Phytohabitans rumicis: one gene and its partner. The protein of the gene in region 2 interacts with the protein of the main gene of each other region in a pairwise test. Links are inferred from orthologs where the notes say so. Each region holds a gene or a part of one and is shown on either strand. Other genes may lie near its edges.

Region 1 (3,620 bases), 2.5 Mb from region 2 along the record:
CTGGCGGACGAGTACGGGGTCGAGCCGGGCGAACAGCTACAGGATCTGCACCAGCAGATCCTCCGGAGCGATCCAGGGCTGTCCATGCCGATGAGCCCGGCACCGCCCGGGTCGCCGGCACCGCCACCGTTGCCGCCATACATGCCACATATGCCGTACATGCCGTACGCCCCGGGCCCGCCGTCTCCGCAGCTACCCGCCGCCAAGGAGCTGCCGGCGTGGGCCCGGTTCGGTGCGGTGCTCGTGCCGGTGTTCAGCGCCGGCTCGCTGACCTGGATGCTGATGGCCGCGTTCGCGGTGCACCGCCGCAGCCGCGTGCTCGGCGTGCTGGCCGCCGGCTACCTGGTACTAGCCGTCGCGGGCTGCCTGCTCTTCGGCGCGGACGAGGATGCGTTCACGCTCCGGTCCGACATCGGGATGTTGATGCTCATCGTGGTGTCGCTCGGCGGTGCCGTGCACGCGGCGATACTCCAGGTCATGCCGCGGCGGACACGCCTCGACCCGGACGCCGTCCGCACGGTCGAGCAGCGGGTACGCCGCCAACAGGCCCGCGAACTGCTCTGGTCGCACCCCGGGATCGCCCGTGAGCTGCTCATCGGGCGGCCCGACCTGCCGGGGTCCTTCGACGACGGCGGTCTCGTCGATATCAACGGCGCACCGGTGCACGTTCTCGGGGCCCTGCCCGGTATCCCGGTGCAGACCGCGCAGATCATCGTCGCGGACCGAAGCCTCCGGGGCGAGTTCGCCTCGGTGGAAGACCTCATCGCGCGGGGCTTGCTGCCCGCGCCGGTCGTGCAGGAGCTGCGCGACACATTGATCGTCGTGCCACTGACGGCGTCGCGGGACGGGGGTGTCAGCGCACCATCAGCGCGGACCGCAGGCCCGTGATATCCAGCACACGCTGCAGGAAGTCGCCGACGTTGGTCAGCATCAACACGCTCTGCGCGCGGCTGGCCTTGCGGCTGAGGACGACGAGGGTGCCCAGCCCTTGAGAGTCACAGAACGTGACGCCCGCCATGTCGAGCACGATGCGCGTGGGCGGCTCGGTCAGGACGTCGCTGACAGCGTTGGAAAGCCGGGCGGCCGTGAGCATGTCGATCTCGCCGGCGAGCTTGAGTACCGTCTCGCCGGGAGCCCGTTGCACCGCGATGGACAACTCCGGACGTTCCACATCCATCAGCCTATCGTGATCTAGCTGGACATGCCCGGCGAGGCATCGCAGGTCGGGGGCCGTGACAGGCTCTCAGCTTGCGCTGACAGAATGGCTGCACCGTGACCAAGACACCTGCTTCCGACGCCCTCTTCACCCGAGCCCGGGCCATCGTGCCGGGCGGGGTCAATTCTCCCGTGCGCGCCTTCCAGGCGGTAGGGGGAACTCCCCGCTTCATGGTTAGGGGTAACGGTCCGTGGTTGTTCGACGCGGACGGCAACCGGTACGCCGACCTCGTGTGCTCGTGGGGCCCGCTGATCCACGGCCACGCCCACCCCGAGGTGGTCGCCGCCGTGCAGGCTGCCGCCGCCAAGGGCACCAGCTTCGGCACGCCCACGCCGGGTGAGGTGGAGCTCGCCGAGGAGATGGTCGCCCGTACGCCGATCGACCAGGTGCGCCTGGTCAACTCGGGTACCGAGGCGACGATGTCGGCGATCCGGCTCGCGCGCGGCTTCACCGGCCGCTCGAAGGTGGTGAAGTTCGCCGGCTGCTACCACGGCCACGTCGACGCGCTGCTGGCCGCGGCCGGGTCCGGGGTGGCGACCCTCGGGCTGCCCGACTCGCCCGGGGTCACCGGGGCGGCGGCGAGCGAGACGATCGTGCTGCCGTACAACGACGTGGCCGCCGTGGAGGCTGCCTTCGCCGCGGACGGTGACCACATCGCGGCCGTCATCACCGAGGCCGCGCCGGGCAACATGGGCGTGGTCGCCCCGCGCGACGGTTTCAACCAGGCGCTGGCCGCGATCGCGCACCGGCACGGCGCGCTGCTGGTCCTCGACGAGGTGATGACCGGGTTCCGGGTCGCCCGCGGCGGCTGGGCCGCTCTCGACCCGGTCGACGCCGACCTCTTCACGTTCGGCAAGGTCATGGGCGGCGGCCTTCCCGCGGCCGCCTTCGGTGGGCGGACGGAGATCATGGGCCGCCTCGCCCCCGCCGGGCCGGTCTACCAGGCCGGCACGCTCTCCGGAAACCCGCTCGCCTGCGCCGCCGGGCTGGCCAGCCTGCGCCTGGCCGACGACGCGGTCTACCGCCGCCTCGACGAAACGGCCGCCGCCGTGGGCAAGCTCGCGAGCGAGGCGCTGAGCGCCGCCGGGGTCCCGCATCGGCTCTCGTACGCCGGGAGCATGTTCTCGATCTTCTTCACCGACGCCGACGTGGTCGACTACGACAGCGCCAAGACCCAGGACGTGGCCGCGTTCAAGGCGTTCTTCCACGCGATGCTGGACGGCGGGGTCTACCTGCCGCCGAGCGCGTTCGAATCGTGGTTCGTATCCACCGCGCTCGACGACGAGGCGTTGGAGCAGATATCGGCGGCCCTGCCGGGAGCGGCGGCCGCGGCGGCAGCGGGGAGCAATACATGACGAGCAGCACCGTCGTGCACGTGCTTCGGCACGGGGAAGTACACAACCCGGACAAGATCCTGTACGGCCGGTTGCCCGGCTTCCGCCTCTCCGAACTGGGCGGGCAGATGGCCAAGGCGGCGGCGCAGGCGCTGGCCGACCGCGACATCGCGTACGTGGTGGCCAGCCCGCTGGAGCGCGCCCAGGAGACCGCCGACCCGATCGCCGCGCAGTTCGGGCTGCCGGTGGCGGTCGACGAGCGGCTGATCGAGAGCGCCAACTGGTTCGAGGGCAAGCGGGTCTCGCCCGGCGACGGCTCGTTTCGCGACCCGCGCAACTGGTGGGTGCTGCGCGACCCGGTCACCCCGTCCTGGGGCGAGCCGTACAAGCAGATCGCCGAGCGGATGTTCGGCGCGCTGCACGCCGCCCGGGTCGCCGCCGAGGGGCGCGAGGCGGTCTGCGTCTCGCACCAGCTGCCCATCTGGACCCTGCGCCGGTACGTCGAGCGCAAGCGGCTGTGGCACGACCCCCGCAAGCGCCAGTGCGGGCTGGCCAGCCTCACGTCGTTTCACTTCGAAGGCGCCAAGCTGGTCGGCATCGGGTACTCCGAGCCGGCCGCCCATCTCGTCGCGATGTCACCGGGTGCCCGGACGGCCAAGGGGGCCTGATGCTGCGGCGCCTCTCGCTAGTCCTGCTCCTCCTCAGCACCGCGCTCGCCGCCTGTGACGGTGGCGGGAAGTGGGAGGACGACTGCGAGACCACCGCTGGCGTCATCGAGTGCGCGCCGGACAAGCGGCCGCCCGCACCCGACCTGTCCGGCGAGCTGCTGGAGGGCGGCAGCTACAACCTCACCCAGGACCGTGGCACGGTCGTCGTGGTCAACTTCTGGGGTTCGTGGTGCTCGCCGTGCCGGGCCGAGATCGACGACCTGGAGCAGACGTACCAGGCGACGAAGGGGCAGGGCGTCACCTTCCTGGGCATCAACGTGCGGGACGACCGGGACAAGGCCAAGGCGTTCCAGCAGGGCCGGGTCGGCTACCCGAGCATCGTCGACCCGGGCAGCAAGCTGG
Region 2 (3,603 bases):
GCTGACCCGGTCGATCAGCGAGTGCAGCATCGCCTCGAGCGAGTAGTAGCCGATGCCGACCGTGTAGCACCAACTGGAGCTGGAGATGCTGTCGTCGGTCAGCCAGTACGGGACCTGGACGCCGGCCGGGCCGCCCCGCTCGTAGTCGAAGACCGAGCCGCGGTTGTTCAGGCCGTCCTTGTAGGTGGCGACCACGTCCTTGTTCCAGGCGACCGCCTGGTTGAAGTAATAGGCGAGGAAGTTCAGCCGCCGCGACTCGTCGATCCGGGGCAGGTTGAAGTCCTGCCAGATGATGTCGGGCTGGTAGCCGTCGATGACCTCGCGGAGCTTGTCGTACCAGAGCTGCTGCTGCTCGGCGCCGCTCAGCTGGCCGTACAGCTTGCGCAGGCTCGCCGTGGGCTGCCCCGGCACCCGCTCGTAGAAACCGGTGAAGTTGTAGGCGTGGTGCAGCGACACGATCAGCTTCAGACCCTTGGCCCGGATCGCGTCGGCGTGCAGGCGCAACAAGTCGAGCCGTGGGCCGGTCGCCACCGAGTTCCACTCGTTGACCCGACTGTTCCACATCGAGTAGCCGTCGTGATGCTCAGCCACCGGCCCGGCGAACCTCGCGCCCGCGTCGGCGAACAGCTGCGCCCACTCGTTCGGATCGAAGGCGCCACCCGCCGACCGCAGCCGCGGCGCGAACTGCGTGAACCGGCCCGACCTGTCGTTGGCCCCGTTGATGAAGTTGTGGTACGGCCACGCGGACGGCTCACCATAGGCACTGCGATGGTGGTTGTTCTCCGCCGAGCCGCTGAAGTACATGTTCCGCGGATACCACTCCTTCACGAACGCCGGGACGCTGAACACACCCCAGTGGTAGTAGATGCCGAACTTGGCGTCCTGAAACCACTCCGGCGCCGGCGGGTGCTGGTCGACCGACGCCCAGGTCGGTGTGTAGCTGGAGGGCCCGTCGGTGGCGAAGGCGACACCGCCCCTCCAGAGGCCGGTGGCCATGGCGGCACCGGTCAGCCGGCCGCGGCCACGAGCCTGCGCCGTGTGAACGTGAACATTGACGAGGACATCGCGAGTGGATCCTCTCGAGATGGGTGCCCGGTGGCGCAGGAGCGCCAGACATCAGGGCAGGTGAGGTGAGATAAGCTGACTCGGCCCGCGGGGGAGCTGCCGGTTCGTGTCGCACCCTGGGACCGACGTAGGGAATGGGTGGCATGTCTCGCGCCGACGTAGTGATCGACAGCATCAAGCGGATGATCCTCGACGGGGTGTTCCGCCCGGGTGACCGGCTCCCCGTCGAAAAGGACCTCGCCGAGTCGCTCGGCGTCTCCCGCGGCTCGCTGCGTGAAGGGATCTCGGCACTGTCGATTCTTGGCGTGGTCGACACGCGCCAGGGAGACGGCACCTACGTCACCAGGCTCGACGTGGCGCAACTGCTGGCGCCCATGGGCTTCGTCGTCGACCTCGAGGGCAGGGGCGACGCGCGGCATGTCCACGCCATCCGTCGGGTGCTGGAGTGTGAGGCGGCCCGGTTGGCGGCGTCCAGGATCACCGACGAGGCGCTCGCGGAGGCGCGCGGGCTGCTCGACGAGGCCATCCGGATCGCTGGCGAGACGCCCCACGACCATGAGCGGGTCATCGAGATCGACATCCGGTTTCACCGGATCATCGCGGCGCACACCGGCAACCCGGTGCTGGTCGGTCTGATCGACGCGTTCGCGGGCCGCACGGTGCGCGCGCGGCTGTGGCGCAGCCTGCACGAGGAGGGTGCCGACCTGCGCACGCACGGGGAGCATCTGGCGATCTGGAAAGCGCTCGCCGCGCGCGACCCCGAGCGGGCGCGGATCAGGATGGCCAACCATCTGATCGGCGTCGAGGAGTCCCTGCACGCCTTGCCAGACGATCAGGCGCGCGCGAGGGGCTGACCACCACCCCGTCGATAGGTCAGATGATTCGGGCCTCAAACTGAGGCAACTTCCTAGCCACATACGGTCCAACGTCGACGGTTGACACGATAGATCTAATCTTTGTAGATTGCAGAACCTCGATCCCTTGGGCGGCCGTCGATGGACCATCGATCGTTTCGTGACCGGCAACTGTCGTATCACGTCGAGGTATGTGCGGACGGTGTACATCTGATCGTCTCCGGAGACCTCGACCACCACACGTGCGACGTCTTCGACTGCGCGGTGCGCGCCGTGCTCACCGGCGCCCCGGGCTCGCTCGTCCTGGACCTGACCGCGGTGCGGTTCATCTCGGCGCAGGGCACCGCGGCGCTCGTCGACGGCTTGCACCGCGCGGCCGGGATCTGTGCCGCCGTCGCCATGCTGCCCAGCCCGGCAGTGCGGCGGCGACTCGAGCTGCTCGGCCTCGACCTGGCCGTCGGCGGAGAATCGGTGGACGAGACGGAGCCGCCAGCGGCGTCCGCTTAGGACCATGGCGCCGGTACGGGGCTTGCCCACCCCGCACCGGCTTTCCCCATGGAGGTGGTGGTTCAGCTCGCGGCGCAGAACGGGTTGAGAACACCTGCTGTGCCGGTTGCCTGGAAGCCGAACTCCGTCGACTGGCCGGCGGCGGCGCGACCGTTGTAGTCCACATTGGTCCATTGGACCGTGCCGGTGTTACCGCTACGGTTGGCGCTCCACGCGCCGGTGACCGTGGCGCCGGACGGCAGGGCGAGCGTGACCCGCCAGCCGTTGATGGCCGACGACCCAGCCGTGACGCGTACGTTCGCGACGAAGCCGCCGTTCCACTGGTTCACCGACACGGTGGCGGTGCAGCCGCCCGGACCGATCGTCGGCGGTGTCGTCGGTGGGGTGGTGCGCGGTGAGGTGTTCGGGGTGGTCGGGATCGGGTTGCCCTGGTTGAGCTCTCGCAACACGGCGTCGTAGGCAGGCTTCTTGTTGCCCGCGCAGTCGAACAGCAGGGCGTTGTCCGAGCCGCGCCAGGAGTCACAGTCCCGCACACCCCACACCGTGATGCCGGTGCACCGCGAGACGGCCAGGCACGAGCGCGCGACCGTGGCGTAGATGTTGGCCTGGTTGCCGCCTTGCATGACGTCGAGTTCGGTGATCTGCACGTCGACGCCGAGGTCGGCGAACCGTTGGAGGTTCGCCTGGTACGACGAGTCGATGCCGGTGCCGAGGTGCGACTGGAGCCCGACGCAGTCGATCGGCACCCCGCGGGACTTGAAGTCGCGGACCATGTTGTAGATGCCGGTCGACTTCGCGTTGATCCCGTCGGTGTTGTAGTCGTTGTAGCACAGCTTCGCGCCCGGATCCGCGTTGCGGGCCGCCCGGAACGCCGCCTCGATCCAGTCGTTGCCGGTGCGCTGCAGGTTGGAGTCCCGCCGGCCACCGCTGCCACCATCGGCGAACGCCTCGTTCACCACGTCCCACGCGTAGATCTGCCCCCGGAAGTGGGCGGCGGTCTGGGTGACATGGTTGATCGCTGCGTTCCGCAGGTCGCCGCCGGACAGGCCCTGCGCCCACCCGGGCTGCTGGGCATGCCACAGCAGGGTGTGGCCGCGCACCGACATGCCGCGGGAACGGGCGTGGCTGACGATCCGGTCGCCAGCGCTGAAGTTGAACCGGCCCTGCTGCGGCTCGG

Evidence for each region. The genes of interacting proteins can lie anywhere in the genome.
Region 1: the proteins of Prum_RS06360 (region 2) and hemL interact in binary tests that used the Escherichia coli proteins (3 or more experiments, as listed by UniProt). The link is inferred for Phytohabitans rumicis from one-to-one orthologs.

The regions. Positions count from the first base shown.
Region 1 is NZ_BLPG01000001.1:4,082,930-4,086,549, reverse strand. What follows is about bases 465-3,421. They hold hemL (glutamate-1-semialdehyde 2,1-aminomutase), read left to right. Parts: upstream 465-1,272; coding sequence 1,273-2,571; downstream 2,572-3,421. Other genes in these bases: Prum_RS18065 (TlpA family protein disulfide reductase), read left to right, coding at 3,215-3,421; Prum_RS18070 (histidine phosphatase family protein), read left to right, coding at 2,568-3,218; Prum_RS18080 (STAS domain-containing protein), read right to left, coding at 854-1,171; Prum_RS18085 (AfsR/SARP family transcriptional regulator), read left to right, coding at 465-888. Also shown: more of Prum_RS18085, read left to right, coding at 1-464; more of Prum_RS18065, read left to right, coding at 3,422-3,620. UniProt on the Escherichia coli protein: Aminomutase that catalyzes the transfer of the amine group on carbon 2 of glutamate 1-semialdehyde to the adjacent carbon 1 to form 5-aminolevulinate.
Region 2 is NZ_BLPG01000001.1:1,557,743-1,561,345, forward strand. Bases 124-3,063 are described here. They hold Prum_RS06360 (FadR/GntR family transcriptional regulator), read left to right. Parts: upstream 124-1,208; coding sequence 1,209-1,919; downstream 1,920-3,063. Other genes in these bases: Prum_RS06355 (alpha-L-fucosidase), read right to left, coding at 124-996; Prum_RS06365 (STAS domain-containing protein), read left to right, coding at 2,061-2,426; Prum_RS06370 (glycoside hydrolase family 10 protein), read right to left, coding at 2,489-3,063. Outside these bases: more of Prum_RS06355, read right to left, coding at 1-123; more of Prum_RS06370, read right to left, coding at 3,064-3,603. UniProt on the Escherichia coli protein: Transcriptional activator of the glcDEFGB operon which is associated with glycolate utilization, and encodes malate synthase G and the genes needed for glycolate oxidase activity. Also negatively regulates the transcription of its own gene.